DNA from 3 places in the Granulicatella elegans genome. Region 3 is predicted to be linked to each of the others. Evidence: predicted binding sites of a transcription regulator. Region 3 holds the regulator's gene; each other region holds the start of a gene.

Region 1 (8,045 bases), 350 kb from region 3:
CAGGATTCGTAATCATATGATAAGCAATTTCTGAAATTTTTACTGGGAACTCTAATAATTTAGAAACCATTTCAAATGTCACTGTTGTTGTTGCAGGATATAAGAAACGTCCTGTATCTCCTACAATTCCTGCATATAACGCATTTGCAACTTCTTCGTTTACTTTCCAAGGTGAATTTTCACTAAATACAAATTGACATAAAATCTCACTAGTACTACTAGCAGTTGTATCAACGTATGAAATTTTTCCATAAACATCTCTATCAGGATGGTGGTCAATTTTAATCACTTCTGAAGGAGTTACTTCATATGGCGAATCAATACGAGGAGTATTCGCAGTATCATTCACAATAATTAATGAAGCTTCGAATACTTCTTGAGAAACGGCATCCATTTTACCAATGTATGCTAAATCTTCATTCATTTCTCCTAAAGCATATACTGTTTTATTTGGGTAAGTTGCTTCAATAATTTTTTTCAACCCAATTTGAGAACCAATGGCATCTGGATCAGGTAACTCATGTCGTAAAATTACAATAGAATCCGCCTTTTGAATTTCTTGATCAATCGCTAATAAGTATTCTTGTTTATTCATTCTAATAATTAATTCCTTTCCATTAACTGACTAGACATGACAGCTTTTGCTACAAGTGTATTTTCTAGATATACTGAAACATCTAATTTTGTTACTTTTCTTCCATTATCTAAGGATTCAATTTTTAAAACAATTTCACTGTCAATTGGAATCATTTTTAAATAATGCAAATCTAATTGTTCAATAACTGCATTTCTTCTTTGACTACGAGAAATAAATTCTTTCGATGCTACACTGACAACTTCGCAAAGAACACCAAATGATAACATCCCTAAATTATTCGTCATTTGAGGTGTTACCGTAAATTGAAATTTAGCTTGTTGTGCATCCATTTCTAACACATTTAAACTTTCAGCTACATCATCTTCAAAAGTATTCCCAACTTGAGGTTGACGTTGCGCTAATTGCATAGCTTTCATCACATCTTGTCTAGAAATAATACCTAATAATTCCATATTATCTTGAACAACAGGAAGCATTTCTAATCCGTTCCAAATCATAGAATGGGCAACACTGGCAACACTGGCATGCAATTTAGTCACGCTTGGATTTTTCGTCATCACTCTTTCAACAACAAGATGATCACTTTTTCCAATAACGTCTTTAGCTGTTACAATTCCTACAAGACGATTAGAATGATTAATAACAGGAAATCTAGAATTTCCAGTTTTGTGATTCATTTTTCTATAATCTTCCACTGTATCATCAATCATTAAATAATGTGTGTGTGAATAATCCGTATAAATATCTGACACAATTATGATTTTTTTCTTAATCAGTTGATCCGTCATTGCACGATTAATCAGTGACGCAACGGTAAATGTATCATAAGTTGTTCCAATTACCGGTATTGCTAATTCATCAGATCTACGAATCAATTCATCTGATGCAGTAAATCCTCCTGTAATTAATACAGCTGCCCCTTGTTCAAGTGCTAATAATTGAGCTTCTTTACGATTCCCAATAATCACTAATGATTCTGGATGAATATAACGAGTCATCGCATCTTCTGTCATCGCACCGATTACAAATCGATTTAAAATTTTATCTAAACCTTCAGAACCACCATATACTTCCCCTTCGATAATTTTTACAATTTCACCAAAAGAAAGTTTTTCAAAATTTTCTTTAGATTTACGTTCAATTCGAATTGTCCCAACACGTTCAATAGTTGAGACTACTCCTAAATTTTCTGCTGCTTTAATCGCACGATAAGCAGTACCTTCGCTTAGTTGCATATTTTTAGCGATACTACGGACAGAAATTTTTTCACCAACAGGCAAAGATTCAATGTATTCAATAATTCGTTGATGTTTGGTTGACATATTTCCCCTCCAAATCAGTATTTATTTCATGCATTGCTTAATTTTCATGTATTGTAGGAATAATTTCTCCATGTGGACAATGTGTAGGATCATCCAGAAAATCTACTAAACGATTAATCAATTCAGGTGTAGAGGCATGTTCTAAAACTTCTGCTTGCGCATGAACTTCATCTGGTGAAAATCCTAATGACTGTACTAAAAATACTTCCCATATTTTATGTGTACGAATTAAACGTTCAGCAAATAAAATCCCTTTTTCTGTCAGTCTAGCTCCTTTATATCTTACATAAACTACATAATCTTCTGTTACTAGCTTATTGAGCATCTCAGTTGTAGACGCTGCTGATATTTGAAGCATCTTAGTGATTGACTTATTAGAAACGATTTCATGATTACCGCCTAATTTGTATATTACCTTGATATAATCCTCTTTATTAGGGGTCATATTGTTTCCTCCTTTAATCCTCACTGACAACTTATTTAAAAGATTGAATAACCTTTTATTCCTCCAATAGTATACCACAAAACTGTATTAAAATAAACTGAACATCTGTATTAGTATTGATTCTAATCAGTAAAATTTTATATAAAGAAAAAGCGTAATAGTCAAAAAACGGTTCTATAATTTATAGGGTTGATGGAGAAAATCCACCAACCCTATTTTAGTGTATACAAAAAGGGCTTCATCCCTTATATTAAAAGCGTCTAAACTATTTAAGAGGAGATGAAACCCTATGACTACTATACAAGAAGTTGTGCTACAAATCAAAGATAAAAATGTAAAATGGGAAGATAATGTAGAAGAAGGGTATTTTAAGAAGAAAAAAAGCTTGTTTTTCTTCGCTACCTATACCTATTGCCCAGATGCTTGCCCTAAGTGTGGTTGTGTAAAGCGTGATTTTTCTATTGTTAAAAACGGTACTCGTACTTCTAGAATTACGCTTAATCCGGTTTCTGGATTGCCTGCTTTTCTTAAATTAAGAAAACAGCGTTTCTTCTGCCGTGAATGCTCTCATAGTTTTACTGCTGATACAACTAGTATTGTAGACCTTAATGCTTTTATTTCTAAAAATGTAAAAAATGAAATTAAAGTTAAAGCTTGCGAAACAGTTTCTGAATCCCATATTGCCAAAGAAATGAATGTTTCCGTTCATACTGTTCGTAGAGTTGTCAATGAAACTGCTGAATCTCTTAGAATTAAACCTTTAAATGAGTTACCTGAACATATGTGTTGGGATGAATTTAAGTCTGTAGCCTCCGCTGAAGCTAGTATGAGTTTTGCTTATTGTGACGCTATTACTCATCAACTTGTTGATGTTGTTCAAGATAGAAAAATGGAGAATTTAGTTCGTTATTTCAACCGATTTCCTTTACAAACTCGCTTAAATGTTAAAACAATTTCGATTGATATGTATGCTCCATACATTAAAGTGATTAAACATTTATTCCCTAAGGCTAAAATTATTATTGATTCATTCCATATTATTCAAGCTTTAAATAGAGAATTAAACAAGACAAGAACAAGAAAAATGAATCAAGTACGTTATAAAGACAGACGTCTTTATAATAAATTAAAACGTTACTGGAAACTAATCTTAAAAAATCGAGATGACCTTCAATCCTATCACTACAGCTATTACCGATTATTCGATTGGTTAACGCATTCTCAAGGAATTGTAGATTATTTATTACAAGAAGTACCTTCACTTAAACCAGAATATGAAACAGTACATCAATTAAGAGAAGCTTTTAAAGAGAGAAATTTCATTGAATTTAAAGAAGAATTGATGAGTGTACAACCAAAACTTCTGTCTGATGGATTAAATCGTGTTCTCCAAACATTTAAGAAATTTTTACCGTATTTACAAAATTCTTGTGAGTATCCAACACTTTCAAATGGACCTATTGAAGGGATTAACAACAAGATAAAAGTACTTAAAAAAAACGCTTATGGCTACACTAGTTTCACTCATTTTAGAAATAGAATTCTACTAATGTCTAAACTATTTACTCCAACAACTAAAAAAGGAATTAAGCAACCTGACGCTGCTTAATTCCTTCACTAAAATTGTTTCATCAACCCTATTTGACAAAGAGCCCAAAAAACTACTACGCTTGATATCTGTTTAATCGATTATTTTAAACGTCCTGGGCGAGCTTTGTATCCATAGTATGCATCTGCAAGAATTTCTTCCATATGAGCAACCATTGGTAAACGAGGGTTCGCTGGTGAACATTGATCTTCATAAGCTAACATTGCGATTTCACGGATTGTTTCTTTCCATTCTTTTTCATCAATACCTTGAGCTTTGAAGTTCATTTCAATTCCTACACGTTCTCCTAATTCATAAACAGCTTTTGCTAATGCATCTACTGCTTCTTCAGGAGTTGATGAAGGTAATCCTAACATTCTAGCAATGTCTTGGAATTTTTCATCTGCACGGTAGTAGTTGTATTTAGGCCATGTAGAAGTTTTAGCTGGACGAGTACCATTGTAACGGATAACATATGGAAGTAAGATTGCATTTGTTCGTCCGTGAACTGTATGGAAGAATCCACCAACTTTATGAGCCATTGAGTGAGACATTCCAAGGAATGCATTGGCAAATGCCATACCAGCCATTGTAGAAGCATTATGCATTTTTTCTCTTGATACGAAGTCTCCATTTTTAACTGAACTTTCTAAGTTTTCAAATACTAACTTGATTGCTTGTAATGCTAAACCATCAGTGTAGTCATTCGCTAATGTTGAAGTATATGCTTCAACTGCGTGAGTTAACACGTCCATACCTGTATCTGCTGTAACAAATCCTGGAACTGTCATAACTAATGCTGGGTCAACAATTGCAATTGTTGGAGTTAATGAGTAGTCTGCTAAAGGATATTTACGGTTATTTGCTTTATCAGAAATAACAGCAAATGGAGTTACTTCAGAACCTGTACCTGAAGTTGTTGGGATACCAACATATTTAGCTTTTTCACCTAATTCAGGGAATTTGAATGCACGTTTACGAATATCCATGAATTTTTGTACTAAATCACGGAAGTCAATTTGAGGTTGTTCGTAGAACATCCACATAACTTTAGCAGCATCCATTACAGAACCACCACCAAGAGCTACGATTGTATCTGGTTTAAATGATTTCATAATTTCAGCACCACGGTTAACTGTTGTAATGTCTGGATCCGGTTCAACATCTGAGAATACTTCATAAAGTACTTTGTTAGGGCGTAATTCTAATTGTTCAATGACACGTTGTAAGAATCCTAAGTTAACCATTTGTTGGTCTGTTACGATCATTACACGTTCTACATTTTTCATTTTTTGTAAGTATTGAATTGAATCACGTTCGAAATAGATTTTCGAAGGAACTTTAAACCATTGCATATTATTTCTACGTCTCCCTACTTTTTTGATATTTAATAGATTCACAACGCTTACGTTATCACCAACTGAGTTACGTCCATAAGAACCGCAACCTAATGTTAGAGATGGAATGAAGGCATTGTAAACATCCCCGATACCACCAAATGTAGATGGAGCGTTCCAGATTACACGAATCGCACGAACAATACGTCCAAATTCTTTTGCTAAATCAGCATCATCTGTATGAATAGCTGCAGAGTGTCCTAAACCATTAAATTCAACCATTTGTCTTGCTTTCTCAACACCATCTTCACGAGATTCTGATTTTAAGATTGCAATGACTGGAGACAATTTTTCACGAGTTAAAGGTTCTTTTTCCCCTACTTCGCTACATTCAGCTGCTAAAATGTTTGTTCCTTCTGGAACTGAGAATCCTGCTTGTTCTGCAATCCATGCAGCAGGTTTACCTACGATATTAGCGTTTAATTTAGCACCAGCACAGTTCTTGCTGTTAGCTTTTGCTCCAAAGCAGAACTCTTCAAGTAATGCTTTTTCTTTTTTAGATACAAAATAAGTGTGGTAGCTCTTTAATTCTGCTACAAATTCATCATAAATTTCTTTATCAATAATAGCTGCTTGTTCCGAAGCACAAACCATTCCGTTATCAAATGATTTACTCATTACGATATCGTGAGCAGCTTGACGAATGTTTGCTGATTTTTCAACATAAGCAGGTACGTTACCAGCGCCTACCCCTAAAGCAGGTTTTCCACATGAATAAGCAGCTTTAACCATTGCGTTACCACCTGTTGCTAAGATAGTTGCAATTCCATCATGATTCATTAAAGCATTTGTTGCTTCAATTGATGGGTGTTCAATCCATTGAATACAGTTTTCAGGTGCTCCAGCTGCAATCGCTGCATCACGAACGATTTGAGCTGCATGAGCTGAACTCTTTTGAGCTGATGGATGGAATGCGAATACGATAGGGTTACGTGTTTTCAATGCAATTAACGATTTGAAAATTGCTGTTGATGTTGGGTTAGTTGTTGGTGTAATACCACATACAACCCCAACTGGTTCTGCGATTAATGTTAAACCTGTTACTTCGTCATCTTCAATAACTCCAACGGTTTTCGTATGACGCATATTATGAACTATGTGTTCACATGCAAATAAATTTTTAGTCGCTTTATCTTCGAATACTCCACGACCAGTTTCTTCGATAGCGTGTGCTGCTAACACACCATGTTGGTCAAGAGCTGCTACTGATGCTTTAGCTACAATATAGTCAACTTGTTCTTGGTTGAGCAATCTAAATTGTTCTAAAGCTACTAGCCCTTTCTCTACTAATTCATTCACTTCTTTTTGAGAGTCTACTACTTTTTTCTCTTCAGTCACTGTGATTTCCTCCGTTGCTTGTTATTTTTATCACATAATTATAATAACCTATTTTCTTCATTTTGTAAATAGGAGAAAACAATTTTTTTAAAAGAAAATTATTTCATTAAGATTGAAAACAGATTTTTATAACTGCTATTTTACAATTGAATGGTTACACCATTTTCTTCAATCGTAAATTCTTTTGTTGTTAAGTTTGCTACTAGACGAGCTTTCGTTTGTTGATCAGCACTTGTACGAACAATTTCAATCGTTGATTCATCTGGAGTTGAAATTTCAATTTTCCCTTCCAAATCAAATGCTTTTGAAGTATTTCTAAAGCGTAATAATGATATTAATTGTTTAACAACTGGTCGTTCAACTTCTTTTTCAATTTCTTCTAACGTATAGTAATGACGATTAATATTACGTCCTTCTTTTGTTGCTTCAAGAAGTTCAATATCATTTTCTCCAGCTAATAATCCTACATAATAAATTTGAGGAATTCCTGGAGCAAAGCATTGTAAAATTCTTGATAATAAATAACTGGCATCATCATTTCCTAATGCACTATAGTAAGTACTATTAATTTGATAAATATCCAAGTTATTATATTTCTCACTAGAATACACTCTCTTAACATTCGCACCAACTTTATACAATTGTTCTGAAGTATAATCTAATTCTTCATCTGTTAATAAATCTCTTGCATCTACAACACCAATGCCATCATGTGTATCTAATGTTGTAAATTGTTTCATTGGACTCATTTTTAACCAATTAGCTAAGCGATTTGATTTCCCACTATAAAGTGAATATAACACAACCATTGGTAATGCAAAATCATAAACGAAATAATCATGATTTGCAATTTTCATTTGAATCGAATAATGTTCATGAATTTCAGGTAATAATTCTACTTGATATTTAGCAGCTTCTGCACGTACTTCATCTAATAAATCCCAAATTTCAGGCTCTACAAAGAAATCATTTGTATCTAATTTTTTCACAGCATAGGCAAAAGCATCTAAACGAATTAAAGAACATCCGTGACTTGCCATATCTTTAATCGTTTCACGAATAAATGCTTTTACAATTTCTTTTTTGACATCTAAATCAATTTGTTCTTCGCCAAATGTATTCCATACTTCTTCTGTTGTACCATCTTCGAAATGAACTGTTTGGAAAGGCGCTTTATCTTTTCTCTTATAAATTAAATCAATATCTTCTTGTGTTGGACGTCCTGGTGGGAAAAATTCATGCACACGAATAAACATATCTTTATAAGGAGAATTTTCATGATTCTTTTTGAAATCTTGAAAAAATTTTGATTCACGAGAAATATGATTAATCATAAAATCAAACATTAAGTAATATT
Region 2 (8,045 bases), 280 kb from region 3:
TTTCAACAATAACATCCCCTACATGTGCTACTGTTCCTTCAGATACTAAAACTGCAGTAATTGTTCCACTTACTGGAGATGGAATTTCTTCTACAGATTTATCATTTTGTACTTCAAATAAAATGTCATCTTCTGCGATCGTGTCGCCTACTTTAACATCAATTTTTACGATTTCACCTTCTGCAATTCCTTCACCAATATCTGGTAATTTGAATTGGAATACACCTGCTGCCGGAGCCGCTGGTGCACTTGCTGCTGGTGTTGCAGCTGGTGCTGCTTCTGCTGAACCAGAACCATCATCGATTACAACGATAATATCTCCTACACGTGCTACTGTTCCTTCTTGAACCTTAACTTCTAAGATTGTACCACTTACTGGAGATGGAATTTCCTCTACAGATTTGTCGTTTTGTACTTCAAATAAAATATCATCTTCTTGGATTGTGTCACCGACTTTAATGTCGATTTTTACGATTTCGCCTTCTGCGATACCTTCACCGATATCAGGCATTTTAAATTGGAAAGCCATACTTGTACATCCCTTCTTAATTTTTTACTTAAATATTCTAAAGAGCAAATCACCTTTGAAGGGCTTTTTGCTCTTTAGTGAATGAGTTTACGAATTAAAAATTGTAAGTTTCGCGAACTTTTGCTTCAATATCACTTGCATTGGGTAACCAGTCGTTTTCTGCTTGACCAAATGGGAAAATTGTATCTGGTGCAGCAACACGTCCGATTGGAGCTTGTAAGTGTAAAATTGCGCGTTCTGAAATTTCAGACATTACCATTGCGCCAATACCTGCTTGACGTTGAGCTTCTTGTACAACTACAACACGTCCAGTTTTTTGAACTGAAGCTAAAATTGTATCTAAGTCTAATGGAGAAACTGTACGTAAGTCAATAACTTCTACAGAAATACCTTCTTTTTCTAAGTTTTCTGCTGCTTTAACAGATTCACGAACCATAGCTCCGTAAGTAATAATTGAAACATCTGTACCTTCACGAGTTACAGCTGCTTTTCCTAATGGAACTGTATAGCTTTCTTCTGGAACTTCTTCACGGAATGAACGGTATAATTTCATATGTTCTAAGTAAACAACTGGATCATTGTCACGAATAGCTGAAATTAATAAACCTTTTGCATCATATGGATTTGAAGGAATAACGACTTTCAAACCTGGTGATTGTGCTACTAAACCTTCTAAGTTATCTGAGTGTAATTCTGGTGTGTGAACCCCACCACCAAATGGTGAACGGAATACGATAGGCATTTGACGAGTTCCACCCATACGGTAACGAGTACGAGCTGCTTGAGCCACAACACTGTCCATCACTTCAAATACGAATCCAAAGAATTGGATTTCTGGAACTGGACGGTAACCTTCTAATGCTAATCCGATAGCTAAACCACCAATACCTGATTCTGCTAAAGGAGTATTAAATACACGGTCTTCACCAAATTCATCTTGAAGTCCTTGAGTCGCACGGAAAACTCCTCCGTTTTTACCAACGTCTTCACCGAAAATTAGGACATTTTCATCACGTTTTAATTCTAAAGCCAATGCATCAGTAATGGCTTGAATCATTGTCATTTGTGCCATAATTATTTATTCTCCTTTGCTTCAAAGTAATCAATTTGTTCTTGGATAACGTTTGTTGGTTCTTCAAACATTGTCTTCAAGAAGAATGAAACTTTTTGTTTTGGTTGTTTATCAGCTTCTTTGATTGCTTCTTTAATTTCTTCTTTAGTTGCTTCAATAACTTCATTTTCTTTTTCTTCAGACCATAAGCCTTTAGCTGTTAAGTAGTTACGGAAACGAATTAATGGATCTTTTTTAGCCCATTCGTCTTGAATACCTTCTGGTTGGTAACGAGTTGGGTCATCCCCTGATAATGTATGTGGACCATAACGGAAACAGATTGTTTCAATTAATACTGGACCATTTCCTGCAACTGCATAGTCACGAGCTTTTTTAGTTACGGCATAAACTGCTAATGGGTCCATACCATCTACTTGAATACCAGGAATACCTGCAGCAACAGCTTTTTGTGCTAAAGTTGTAGCAGCTGTTTGTAATTCACGAGGAGTTGAGATAGCCCAACCATTATTTTGAATGAAGAAGATAGCAGGTGATTTGTATGCACCAGCATAGTTAATTCCTTCATAGAAGTCCCCTTGTGAAGATCCACCGTCACCTGTATAAGTAACGGCTACATTTTTCTTACCACGTTTTTGTAATCCTAATGCAACACCTGCTGCTTGAACATATTGTGCACCAATGATGATTTGTGGTGGTAAAGCTTTTAATGATTCTGGATACATGTTACCTGCAACATGTCCACGAGACCATAAGAATGCTTGTGATAATGGTAAACCGTGTTTTACTAATTGTGGTACATCACGGTAACCAGGTAATAATACGTCTTCTTTTTCAATTGCTTTAATTGAAGCTAATTGAGAAGCTTCTTGACCAGCTGTTGGAGCGTAGAAACCTAAACGTCCTTGACGGTTTAATGCTGTTGAACGTTCATGTAAAATACGTGACCATACCATATCAGTCATTAATTCGACTAATTCATCATCTGATAAATCAGGTACTAGATCTGGATTTACAACATTTCCTTCTGGATCTAACACTTGAACCATTTCAAAGTTCGTGTTATTTGGTGTGAAAAGTGCATCGAGATCGAATTTTTTCTTCGTTGCCATACTTTTTGTTTCCCCTTTTCTTTAAGAAATTGTGCTTCATAATAAAAATGAAGAAACAGAATATTATTTCTGTATCATTTCTATTATTTTCATATACTAATTTACCATGCTTTTTTTAGTTATGCAAGTAATTAAGTTCAAGTTTTAATTTTTATTTTTTGTGAATAGCATTACAAAAAATTCTTTATAAACAATACATTTATTTACAAAATTTTGTGCAATATTTTTAACATTTTTCATTTTTAATGAAAATAAATGAAAAATCTAGTTCAGATTCTGTGTTATATACTGTTCTAAAAACTGTATTAATCTTTTTAAAACAGTTTCACTTGTTCAAATAAATGATGCGTCTGTTCAAACTGAGAAACTGTCAGTCCAATTAAGCGTATTGATTCATTATTATACTGCTCCATCAATAAGTGATAGGCTTCTATAGCTAATTTTTCTTTACTCTGAACATAGGTTTCGAGTGTTTTACTTCTTGTTTTTGTTTCAAAATCACTTTGTTTTAATTTAATTGTAATTGTTTTTGCCGCAAGGTTATTTTTCTTTAACCATTTTGAAAGCTGTTCGGAAAATTGCTCAATGTATGATTGTAATACTTCTTCATCTGTTGTGTCTTCTAACAACGTTTCTTCTTTTCCATAAGATTTTCTTTCACGATACAATGTTAATTGATCATTGGATTTTCCTCTTACTTGTCGATACAGTGCTTCTCCTTGCTTTCCAAAAGATTCGATTAAATACTCTTTTGAACAATTCAGAATATCTTCCCCAGTAAATAATTTTTTCTGATGTAATTTTTGTGCAGTTGCTTTACCTACTCCGAAAAACTTTTCTACTGGCAAACTTTTTATAAATTCTGGAAATGATTCTTGGTCAATCACGGTAATTCCAGCAGGTTTTCTTTGACCAGATGCAATTTTTGCTAAAAATTTATTAAAAGATACTCCCACAGAACAAGTTAATCCTACTTCTTTATAAATAGCTTCTTGTATTTCTCGAGCAATCATCGTAGCAGAAGATTGATTCATCGTATTCTCAGTAACATCTAAATATGCTTCATCAATGGACATCGGTTCTACTAAAGGTGTATATCGATGAAATATTTCTCGAATTTGTAAACTTAACTCTCGATAACGCTCAAAATTCGGAGGAATAATGATTGCTTTTGGACATAATCGAATCGCCTTACTTGTTGGCATTGCAGAACGGACTCCAAATGCTCTTGCTTCATAAGAACAAGTTGCCACCACTCCACGTTGGTTTACTTTTCCACCAACAATAATTGGTTTTCCTCTTAACTGTGGATGGTCCATTTGTTCAACAGATGCAAAAAAAGCATCCATATCAATATGTAATATTTTACGCATTTGTTTCCTCCTTCCTTTTGTATTCCTAAACCATTGAAAAAGTGGCAGAACGGATGCTCTACCACTTTCCTATTATAATTCAACTTCGCTATTTTCAGGCGTTACAATTGAACTTACTCCTGTTACATTGAAGTACTCTTCGCAACGTTGTTTTAATGCTTCCATCGCAAGTGTTGCTCTTTCAGCTTGATCTTTTGTAACAGATTCCATTATAAGAACCGCATTAGTTGTTTCTTCTTGTAACATTGTTCTCTTCGCTTCTCTCCAATTCAAGCAACGACATACAGCTCCTTCATTATCGAAGTGGCAAATTTCACCTTCTAATGCTGGTGAATCTTCTTCAGCTCCTAATGGGAAGAAACTTTCTCCGCCTTTAGCTTTCCCTAATCGTAAATCTCCTTGGATTTTGTCTAAATCTTCTCCACCTAATGGAACAGCATATTCAATAGAAATACTATTATAAATATCTACTAATGGAGTAATCAAACGGAATGTATGTCCTTGAGACACACGTTTTAACAATGCTTCAATAGAAGAACGTGCTCCTTTTTTCGTTTTGAATTTAGAATAGGCTTGTCTCCATTGTTGAATGACAAAATTATCACTAAACACTTCTTCAGTAAAATGAACTTGAGCTTTTTTGCATGCTTCTTGTAAAATTCCTTCAAAATAAGGATCTTCTGTTTCATCTACAGTATTATTAATCCCTTTTAATACTAATACATTTACTTGACCTTCTGGAAATAATTCCCAAAATTCTGGTTCTACAATAAATTTTGTCATCTTCCATTCTCCTATTCTAATTCTTCAAATCTCTGTTTCATTGTTGCATTATTTTTGACGAGTTTTTTAACCGTCAAATCATTTGCTTTATTATTCGCTAATCTTAAATTATTTTCAGATGATAACAACGCATCTTTTGTTTTTTGTAAATGAGAAATTGTTTTATCAATTTCATCAATGGCTGTTTTAAATTTCTTACTCGCCAATTCATAGTTTTTAGAAAAGGCTGTCTTAAATGCTAGCAAGTCTTCTTCAAAATGTGTGATATCTAATTGTTGCTCTTTCATTTGCGCTAATTCTTGTTTATATTTTAATGAATTTAACGCTGCATTTCTTAATAGTGTAATGATTGGAATAAAGAATTGAGGTCTTACAACGTACATTTTCTCATACATATAGCTGACATCCACAATTCCATTATTGTATAGTTCATTATCTGCTTCTAATAAAGAAACTAAAATCGCATATTCACAATTCTTCTCATGTCGATCTTTATCCAATTCTTTAAAGAAATGTTCATTTTTCTTTTTCGTTGCTGTTTGATCATTTTCATTTTTCATTTCAAACATAATCGATAAAATTTCATTTCCAAAATCATCATATTCTCGGTAAATATAATCGCCCTTACTTCCTGTTTTAGCATCATTATCTTTACCAAATTCTGCTCTTGGAAAAGCCGTCATTCTTAATTGGTTAAATTGAATCTCACAATGTTGTTCCAAACTTTCACCGACCATTTTTGTCGATTGTTTTGCTTTAAAATCTTTATAAAAGGCAATCGTTTCGTCTTTTTGACGTAATTCTAATTCATATTTTTCTTTTAAAGCAGCTGCTTGAACTTCTTGCTCTTTTTCTTGCAAATGATTTTTCGCTTCTAAATCAGCAATAACTCGATCTTTTTCAGCAGATAACTGCGAAACTCGCAAGGCTTCTTTTGTTTCTTGTGCGTCAATTTTTGCTTGAAGAGATTGAATGAATTGTTCTTGCTGCGTAATTTTTTCTTGATATTGCTGAGTCAATTCTTGTTTTGAAACCACTTGTTCTTGTTGAAGTTTAGATAATTCCAATTCTAATTTATGTTTTTCTTTTTCAACTTTAACTTCCGTTTTCTGACTAGCCTGTTTTAACTCTTGTTCTAAGAGAGCAATTTGTTGTTTATAATCTGATAATTTCTCTTCAAAATGAGATTGAGCTTGTTGAGATTTTAACTGTTGTTCTGTTTCAAATTGTTTTTTTGCGAATTCTAATTGTTGATGAATTTCTTGTGTAAATTCTTGATTACGAACTTGACTTACAATATCTGCATAAGAATGTTCATCAATGGTAAAAACCTTTTGACAGTGCGGACATTTAATTTCGTTCATACAATTCTCCTCCTCTTTCAAATTAAAATAGTCTTATTTATTAACGAATGCAACAATATCTTCTACACTAATTGATGAATCGCAAACTACACGAGCCTCTCCACCTTTAGCCACTAATAAACCTGGTACTGTTGGAATACCATATTTTTGGCGGAAAGCTTGAATCTCATTGAGTTGTGTCACATCTTCGCTATTGACAAAAATAGCTGATTTATTTAAAGCTTGGCGTGCTTCATTCATTTTTGGAGCAAAGCGACGGCAATAGGGACAAGTTGGACGTCCGATAAATAACACTACTTCTTCTCCACTTGAAATGAAGCTTTCTACTTCGTTAATTGATTTATTTTCAAATTTTTCCACTGCTTCAAAAAATTCTTGTGACATATTCATTTCTCCTTATTTTGGATTAATATCCTTATATTTTTTTCTTAAATAAATTAATCGTGTGATAAACCCACCGAGCATTCCAATCGCTACTCCACCGATTAATTCTTGAATGATAATTCCTATTCCAATCCCAATTAGAATTGCTACTAACATGATAGCATTCAGGACATTTAGTTCTTTTAATTTTTCTTTAGAATCCATTTTTTCACCTACACTTTATTCTACCACATTCACTTGGCACATTTTCATAGCTTCCAATGCTTGCTGATGAGTTTGAGGGGTAACCCCTGCACATGAAGTCGAGCTTACATGAATCGGTACTTCAGGAAAGTTAGCTTTTGCTAATAAGACATTGCTAATGACACAAATATCTGTACATAAACCTAAAAATGTAATAGAGCTAATGGAAGGAATTTCCTTTAATAATTCCATTAATGTTGTCGATCCAAAAGTAGGTTTTTCAACGCCAACAGCTTCTTTTTCTATTAGAGCTTCTTGTACGGTTGCATCTAATTGCCAACCTGGAGTTCCTTTGACACAGTGAACGACTGGTAATTTTTTCCCTTCTTCTGTTTCTAAATAATTTTCATGATGAGTATCCAAAGTATAAAATACTTTACCAGAAAACTCTCGAATCATTGTCACTACATTAGGAACAATGGCTACTGCTTCTTTTGTTCCCAATACTCCATCGACAAAATCTTTTTGCATATCCACTACAACTAAAATATCGGTCATGCTTCTTCCTCCAACAAATGATAATATACATATAAATGACGGAATAAGAAATAATATCCACCTACAAATACATAACTAAGACTAATGACAAATAGTAATAATTCTTTAGACCAAGTTGCTATTTCAAATGCTAATGCTCCGCCAAATAAAAAGAACAACATACTTAAACTATAAAAAATTATTTTTATTTTATCCTTACGATGACCTCTTAGACATCTACCAATCGCAAATCCTGTATCCGTTAAATAGCCCGTAAAATGAGAGGTTCTTACAATCATCCCACGGTAATAAATAAACATACCATTTTGAACCCCGACTGTAAAAGCTAATTGATAAATCCATAAAACTTCTAATTGTAACCAAAAACTGATTCCTAATAACAAACCTAATACAATCAGTAATATTCCATATCGGTTTGCAAAGCGGAAAACTTTTTCAGAAAAAATCATTCCACAACAAACTCCACCTACTAAGAAACTAATAATAATCGATAGTAATGTAAGTGCATGACTTGTTTCACCTGACATCGCATGGATTAATACTCCTGAAACATTCCCCGTCATATGAGTAGTAGGCTTTTCATACAATAATAATGTTGTAATATTTACGAATCCTGAAAGGGCACTTAGAAGTCCAATCCATATTGCAAATAATATTCCTTTTTGTTGCTTCATCTCTTCCCCCTTAAAA
Region 3 (8,045 bases):
CAGCAATATTTGGTAAAAGGTGTTTCAACGCAATTTTCCAAAAACTTTGTCCTAATGATTTAGACGCTAATATATATTCTAAATTTTTTAATTTTAATGTTTGCGCACGAACAACTCGAGCCATTGTTAACCAACTCGTAACCCCAATAGCTAAAATAATCGTACCAACACCTGGTTGTAAAAATAACAGCAGTAACACTAAGATGACTAAGTTTGGAATAGCGGTCATAATTTCTAAAATACGTTGCATCACTGTGTCTACACGACCACCAAACCAACCAGAAATTAACCCATATAATACTCCTACTGTTAAATCAAACATTGCAGCAGCAAAGGCAATTAATAATGATAATCTTGTTCCGTATAAAATTCGAGATAATAAATCTCTTCCTAAACCATCTGTTCCTAAATAGTAATAAGTCCCTTCAGGAACTCCTGCTTGAGCATACGCATCTACTCCTGCTCTCATCCCTTTAAAAATACCAGGAATTTTTGCTGGCAAATTCGCAAATTGAACATTTTGTTCCAATGGATCATGTGGACTAATAAAAGGCGCCAATAAAGCAAGAATGATAAAGAGAACTACAATCCCTAACGATACAACAGCTCCCTTATTTTTTTTCAATCGTCTCCATGCATCTTGTAAAAAACTTTGAGGAGGAAGTGAAATGTTTTCCACTTGTTCAAAAGACAATGCTACACGTTTAAATGCTACTTTTTCTGTCATTATGAAGCTTCTCCTCCTTGTGTTAAACGAATTCTAGGATCAATAAATCCATATAATAAATCCACAATTAAAATGGTTACAACAAGTAAAAATGAATACATCATTGTCACACCCATAATCGTTGGATAATCATTTGTTAAAATCGATTTAACAAATTGCTCCCCAATGCCAGGAATAGCAAAAATATTTTCAATGACCATTGAACCTGTCATTAACCCAACTAACATTGGACCAGCAATTGTCACTAAAGGAATCAATGCATTACGTACCCCATGCTTCATGACCACTTCCATACGGCTCAAACCTTTGGCACGTGCTAATTCCATATAATCAGACTGTAACACTTCAACCATTTCCGTACGAATAAAACGAGCAGAATCCGCTACTGGAGAAATGGATAATGCTATAGTCGGTAAAATCGAAGAAATAAATCCTTGATTCCATAATGCAATTGGCAAAATCGGAAAAATAACACCGAATACTAATTGTAAAACAACCGCAAATACAAAACTTGGCACTGAACGTCCAATAATCGCAAAGAACGTTGCTCCAGTATCCACAATTGTATTTTGTTTCATCGCTGCCACTAATCCAAGCAATGTTCCCATTCCTATACCGAAAATCAATGCTTGTAGCCCAATTTGAAACGATGGACCTACACGGCTAGACAATAAATTTAAGACCGTTGAATTATATTGGAAAGACATTCCTAAATCTAATCGGACTAAACCACCTAAATAAATTAAATATTGCATCCAAACAGGTTTATCCAACCCATATTTTGCATTCATAATTTGTAATTGAGCATCTGTCAAATTTTCTTCATTCGCATATGGAGAACCTGGTAATAATTTCATTAAGAAAAACGTAATTGTCGCAATTAAAAACAATGTAACAATCATGTAGAAAATCCGTTTTAAAATATATTTCGTATATTGATTCATGTACTTCCTCCTGAAAATACTCTTCACTTTTTAATAAAGAATGTTTTATCTATCATACTATTTTTAGCTTTTATAATTCAATTATTTTGTTTGAATTTTTGAAAATGTAGTATTCTCAACAATTTAGTTACTCTTAGCTTTCCATCTTCTAACACATAAATTTTATGATAGTCCTTTGGATGTTTCGGGATACGATAGGAAATTTCTATAAAACTAATTTGTCTTTCTTTTAACAATGAGTAAGAAAATTTTCTTTGGAAGCGATTAGAATAATTTTAGTAAGCTCAGCATATTCAATTCCTCCCTTTTTCAAGTATTCTTGTTCACAATATCCCAAAGTAATGTTTTAGTAAATAGTTTTCTAAGAGCATATGCCTTTTCATAGTAGCACTAGCAATGAAACCGAAAGTTTGCTGCCGTATTCTTTGCTACTATAGACAAAGTCATTTCCGCTTTCGCACTCTTCATCTAACCGTTTCTCCCTTCCATAACAAAAGTAATGACTTTTCATAGTAGCAGCAGTATTAGAAGTCGCTTCGACTTCTAATACTGGAAGAGGCTGGGCAAAAAGTCTCAAAAATAGAAGAAAGCACGTCCCGATTTTGACTGAAATCAAAATTAGGACGTGCTTTTTAATAAATTCAGTAAAATCAAGGGGGATAAACCACCCTTGATTCATATTATTTAAGATATATTTCCTTAATCTCTGCAAATTCATCCCTAAAAAGAGCAGACCAATGTCATTATGAACTGCATTTTTACCTCTAACATGAGTTCTGCGCATGCCAAAATTGCGCTTCATTTGACCGAAAACTGGCTCAACTTCAATTTTTCGTTGAGCATATATACTACTTCCACGGTCACTATGTAACGCTTCTTTAATCGTTTCTTTATAAGATTCCCAAACTTGGTTTACACGGATTTGACGTTGTTGTCCAGTAGGAGTTTTCGCTAATTCATCCAATGCTTCTGTTTCTTGAATTGAATCTGTCTCATACACTTTAAATCTACGAGTAAATCCATTCTTATCGTTTCTTGTTGAATAATATTTAAAACTAAATTTTACACCTAAATGATCAATATAATAATCTTCCTCTTCATTGTAATACCAATTTTGTCTATTAGATGGATCATTTTTAAATTTCTTCGTTTGTTCTTTTTCGTACATTGTGTAAGGAATCAAAGGTGTCTTTTCATACTCTTCAAGAATCAATTGATAGTTTTCTTCACTACCGTATCCAGCATCCGCAATAATAATAGAAAATTTGTCTAATAGTTTAAATGAATTTAAAAATGGTTTAAGAGTACGCATATCTGTAGGATTAGGAAATACATCAAAACCTAAAACATATTGATGATTCGTTGCGATTTGAAGATTATAGCCAGGTTTTAATTCTCGATTTTTCATGGCATCTTCTTTCATACACATAAAAGTAGCATCGTTATCTGTTTTAGAATAACTATTCCGGTTATCAAATGTTTCCTTAGCTATCGTATATTTTTCTTTACGAGGCAGAAAATCTTTTTCAAGTTGACGTTTAAAAGAATTTAACAAGCGTTTTTTCTGTTTGTTTTTAGAACCACCAACAATATGTTTAGGTTCTTCTTCAATGAGTTCTTCTAACTGTTCTAGAGAGTTATTAGTAGCTTCAATCATGGCATGAACACCATATTCAGTAATTTTTTCTTCTTCTGATAAAGCAATATTCACTTGATTTTGAATTAATTGATCATATAATGTACTAATTTTTTCATTTAAAGCTTCATCATATCTTTCAATAGCTTTACGCCATACAAATGAATAACGATTGGCATCTGCTTGAACTTTTGTACCATCAATAAATAAACTATCTGAATCAATAATATGATAGTGTTGGAGTAATAAAGTAAAGTATACGAAAATGTTTTTAATGATAGAGGAAAACTGTTCATTACTTCTAAAATTATTAATAACATGGTAACAGACATAAGTTTGTTGAGAAAGCCACTGCATCGGAATATTTTCTTCATTTAATTGAACAATTTTTCTACCACTATACGTAGAACGAGTATAAGCGAAGAGAATCATTTTTAATAACATACGAGGATGATGAGCAGGTCTACCCATTTTTGATGTTGTATTAGGAAAGATAATAGAATCTGGAATAGAATCTACAAACTGATTAATAAATTGAGCAATGTGGTTTTTAGGGACGGTTAATGTAAAATTTAGTTCTAAAGTATCTGTTGGTGTGGTATAATTTTTGTACATAGGAGTCACCCTTTCTTATTTTATTTCATTCAAACTTATTATAACAGAGGTAGACTCCTATGTTTAATTTATAAGACTAAAAAGCACTATAAAATCCTGTTTCAGAATTTTATAGTGCTTTCTTCTATTTTTGAGACTTTTTGCCCAGCCTCTTAGGCATGAAACCGAAGGTTTGCTGCCGTCCTTTCTGCTACTATAGATAAAGTCATTTACGCAAAAAAACATCTCATAAATGCTCCTCACATTTACAAGATGTTTTTACGATTAATGAATATTGTTATTGTCTAAGAAATAAATCAACGTTTGCAATTCGTTTGTTAAGTCAACATTTTGAACACGAATATGATCCGGTGCAGTTAAACGAAGCGGTGTAAAGTTTAAAATACCACGAACATCAGCTTCGATTAATAAATTAGCAGTTTCTTGAGCAACTTCTTGAGGAACTGTTAAAATTGCCACTTGAATTTGTTGTACACGAAGTTGTTCTACTAAATCATTCATAGAATAAACTGGAACTCCACTCACAATTTTCCCTACCATACTTTCGTCCACTTCAAACGCAGCACTAATTCTTACATGATTACTTTGATGGAAATTATAATTTAATAAAGCTTGCCCTAAATTACCTACTCCAACTAAAGCAACATTTGTTAAACGATCATGATTTAATTGTTGACTAAAGAAATCTAATAAATACTCCACATCATAACCATAACCACGTTTCCCTAACGCTCCAAAATAAGAGAAGTCACGACGAATTGTTGCACTATCAACTTTTACTGCTTCACTTAATTCTGTTGAAGAAATACGACGTTTCCCTGCATCATGTAAAAATCTTAAATAACGATGATAAATTGCCAAGCGCTTTGCGGTAGCTTTTGGAATTTCAACTTTTTTCATTTTTCAATCTCCTTTGTATCAAATTTCATAAACATTCTAGCATAAGTTTCATATTTTTCACAAGCAATATGCTTGTTTTCACATAAATTATTGCATTTGTAAATTTTATTCTACATATATCTTGTAATTTTCTTAACTAAACAATATTGTGATTTTTTCTCATTCTTACAATTAATAAATAAATAGTAAAAACTTTTGTCCTCTTCACTTGTATGATAGAATAAATTTGAAACTGCATAGAAAGAGGATTATGACATGATTTTATTACAAGGTCAAGGGCTAGCTAGACATTTTGGTCCTGATGTACTATTTGAAAATATTTCCCTTGAAGTCCAAGAACGTTCTCGTATTGCATTAGTGGGAAGAAACGGAACCGGAAAATCAACATTATTAAAAATTTTGGCAGGAATCGAAGAACCTAGTTTAGGAATGGTCAGTAAGAAAAAAGACCTTTCCATCGGTTACTTAGATCAATATGCTTCCGTAGATTCTGAAAATACAATTTGGGAAGAAATGATTGAATTATTTAAAGGCATTGAAACTTTAAAAAAGGAAGCTCTTTTAATAGCTGATAAATTAGGAAATCCAGACGTATTAGCCAATGAATCTCTCTACCAACAAACATTAACACGTTACGATGATTTACAAGAACAATTAAATAAAATGAATGCTTATGGCTATGAAGGTGAAATTCGCTCTGTCTTACATGGATTCCAATTTTATCCAGAAGACTATGATAAACCTATTCAACAATTATCCGGCGGGCAAAGAACTCGTCTAGCCTTAGCTAAAATTTTATTAGAAAAACATGATGTCTTAATTTTAGACGAACCTACCAACCATTTAGATATTGAAACATTAACATGGTTAGAAGATTATTTAAAATCTTCACCTGTGTCACTACTTATTGTCAGCCATGACCAATACTTTTTAGATAAAGTCTGTCAAGAAGTATATGAAATTCATCATCACACTTGCGATTATTATAAAGGCAATTATTCATACTATGTCACTGAACGTGAAAATCGTTTCTTACTACAACAGAAAGCTTATGAAAAACAACAAGAGAAAATTCAAAAATTAGAAGAATTTGTTGCGAAAAATATTGTTCGTGCCTCTACTACGAAACGAGCTCAATCCCGTAGAAAACAATTAGAAAAAATGGAACGAATCGAAAAACCTCAGTCCGACTCTAGATCTGCTCGTTTTTCATTTTCTGTGCAAAAAGAACCTGGAAATCAAGTTTTAATTGTGCAAGATGCTTTTATTGGATATGACGGACAAAAGCTATCAGGTCCAATCAATTTAAATATCCGCAAACAAGAAGCCGTTGCGATTGTTGGTCCAAACGGAATTGGAAAATCAACTTTATTAAAATCTCTAACACAAGAAATTCCATGGATTGCTGGAGAAAGTTCATTCGGGGCTAATGTTCAAGTCGGTTACTATGATCAAAATTTAAGTGGACTAAACTCTAAAACAACTGTTTTAGAAGAGCTCTGGAGCCGACATACGACGATGCCCGAAAAAGATATTCGTACCATTTTAGGAAGTTTCCTATTTTCAGGAAAAGATGTAGAAAAATCCACTGCTCAATTAAGTGGGGGAGAAAAAGCAAGACTTGCTTTAGCAAAACTTTCATTAGAACATGATAATTTCTTATTACTCGACGAACCTACGAATCACTTAGATATCGATAGTAAGGAAGTTCTTGAACAAGCTCTTATTGAATATGATGGAACAATTTGCTTTGTTTCACACGACCGTTATTTCATTAATCAAGTGGCAACTTCTATTTTAGAAATCACTCCTGAAGGAAGTACCTTATATTTAGGAGATTATGATTACTATATTGAAAAGAAACAAGAGCTTGAAGCCTTAAAACAAGAAGAAACCACTCCTGTCGTTCAAGCAGAAGTAGCTTTAACCGATACAAAGAAAAATTACTTAAGCTCAAAAGAAGAACAAAAACAACTTCGTACTTTAGCAAGACAAGTGGAACAACTAGAAGAAAAACTTCATCAAATCGAACAAGAAATTTCTTCCATTCACGAAGAATTAACATTAGAAGAAGTTTATACGAATCCTACTCGTTCTAGTGAACTTCAACAAACTTTACAAACCTTAAATGAATTATTAGAAGAAGTAATGATGGAGTGGGAAGAAGCTAGCTTAGCTTTAGAAGAATTCCAAGCTTAATCATTTCTCTCAAACAAAAATCAAAAGACTTTTCCTCGTAGCTTACGACATGTATGCTACTGAAGAAAAGTCTTTTTAAACTCTTACTCATTCATCCATTGGCTTTGATAAAGATGTTCGTAGAACCCTTGCTTTGCAATCAGTTCTTCATGTGTTCCTTGTTCTATCACTTGTCCATCTTTCAGCACTAATATTTTATCTGCATTTTGAATCGTTGACAATCTATGAGCCACAATGAAACTTGTTTTCCCTTCCATCAATGTTTGGAAAGCTTGTTGAATTTTCAACTCTGTTCTTGTATCAATAGAAGAAGTTGCTTCATCAAGAATAAGCATCGATGGTTGACTTAGCATGACTCGAGCAATGGACAAGAGTTGTCGCTGTCCTTGTGAGAAGTCTTCCCCTTGTCGATGAAGAGGTGTTTCTAATCCTTGTGGTAGCTTTTCAATCATTTTATCTAATTGGCATTGGATTAATACTTGTTGAATTTCTTCTTCTGTTGCATTGGGATTTCCTAATAATAAATTTTCTCGAATTGTCCCCGATTGCAACCATGTTTCTTGTAAAACCATTCCAAATAATTGTCTGAGTTGCTGCCTACTCATGTCTTTTATGGAGATGCCATCAATTATAATATTTCCTTTATCGACTTCATAAAATCTCATTAATAAATTAATCAGTGTACTCTTTCCACTTCCAGTTGGTCCTACAATCGCAATTTTTTCTCCCGGTTTTACCTCTAAAGAAAAATTCTCGATTAATGATTGATCTTTTTGATAAGAAAATGACACCTGTTTAAATAAGACTTCCCCTTTAATTCTTTCTGGTAATTGGATTTCTTTCCCTTCTTCCATTTCAATAGGATCTTCCATCAATTCAAATACACGACTTGCACAAGCAATTGAATTTTGAAACTCAGTCATCACACCTGAAATTTCATTAAAAGGTTTTGTATACTGATTCGCATACGTTAAAAATGCTGCTAATTGCCCAATACTTAATTGAGAGTTCAATACAAAAAATG

Evidence for each region. Region 3 encodes Rex, which represses fermentation and respiration genes when NADH is low (regulators of the CRP and FNR family bind a similar motif). Its sites were predicted from a motif close to TTGTGAANTANTTCACAA; they were not measured.
Region 1: the regulator Rex is predicted to act here: its motif matches at 6,707-6,724, upstream of adhE (bifunctional acetaldehyde-CoA/alcohol dehydrogenase).
Region 2: the regulator Rex is predicted to act here: its motif matches at 2,869-2,886, upstream of pdhA (pyruvate dehydrogenase (acetyl-transferring) E1 component subunit alpha).

Annotation. Positions count from the first base shown of each region.
Region 1 covers NZ_CP085953.1:1,449,485-1,457,529, reverse strand. Annotated here, with positions in the region: gene LK443_RS07240 (DHH family phosphoesterase) at 1-595, opposite strand, end outside; gene LK443_RS07235 (DRTGG domain-containing protein) at 604-1,920, opposite strand; gene LK443_RS07230 (metal-dependent transcriptional regulator) at 1,958-2,365, opposite strand; gene LK443_RS07225 (ISL3 family transposase) at 2,655-3,974, shown strand; gene adhE (bifunctional acetaldehyde-CoA/alcohol dehydrogenase) at 4,055-6,694, opposite strand; gene gtfA (sucrose phosphorylase) at 6,829-8,045, opposite strand, start outside.
Region 2 covers NZ_CP085953.1:1,375,485-1,383,529, reverse strand. Annotated here, with positions in the region: gene LK443_RS06900 (2-oxo acid dehydrogenase subunit E2) at 1-529, opposite strand, end outside; gene LK443_RS06895 (alpha-ketoacid dehydrogenase subunit beta) at 624-1,601, opposite strand; gene pdhA (pyruvate dehydrogenase (acetyl-transferring) E1 component subunit alpha) at 1,604-2,710, opposite strand; gene dinB (DNA polymerase IV) at 3,025-4,083, opposite strand; gene LK443_RS06880 (B3/4 domain-containing protein) at 4,156-4,866, opposite strand; gene LK443_RS06875 (DUF2130 domain-containing protein) at 4,878-6,230, opposite strand; gene LK443_RS06870 (thioredoxin domain-containing protein) at 6,264-6,614, opposite strand; gene LK443_RS06865 (hypothetical protein) at 6,627-6,818, opposite strand; gene LK443_RS06860 (cysteine hydrolase family protein) at 6,834-7,355, opposite strand; gene LK443_RS06855 (YoaK family protein) at 7,352-8,029, opposite strand; gene LK443_RS06850 (DUF1294 domain-containing protein) at 8,040-8,045, opposite strand, start outside.
Region 3 covers NZ_CP085953.1:1,099,710-1,107,754, reverse strand. Annotated here, with positions in the region: gene LK443_RS05515 (ABC transporter permease) at 1-727, opposite strand, end outside; gene LK443_RS05510 (ABC transporter permease) at 727-1,671, opposite strand; gene LK443_RS05505 (IS1182 family transposase) at 2,051-3,922, opposite strand; gene LK443_RS05500 (redox-sensing transcriptional repressor Rex) at 4,187-4,822, opposite strand; gene LK443_RS05495 (ABC-F family ATP-binding cassette domain-containing protein) at 5,078-7,021, shown strand; gene LK443_RS05490 (ABC transporter ATP-binding protein) at 7,105-8,045, opposite strand, start outside.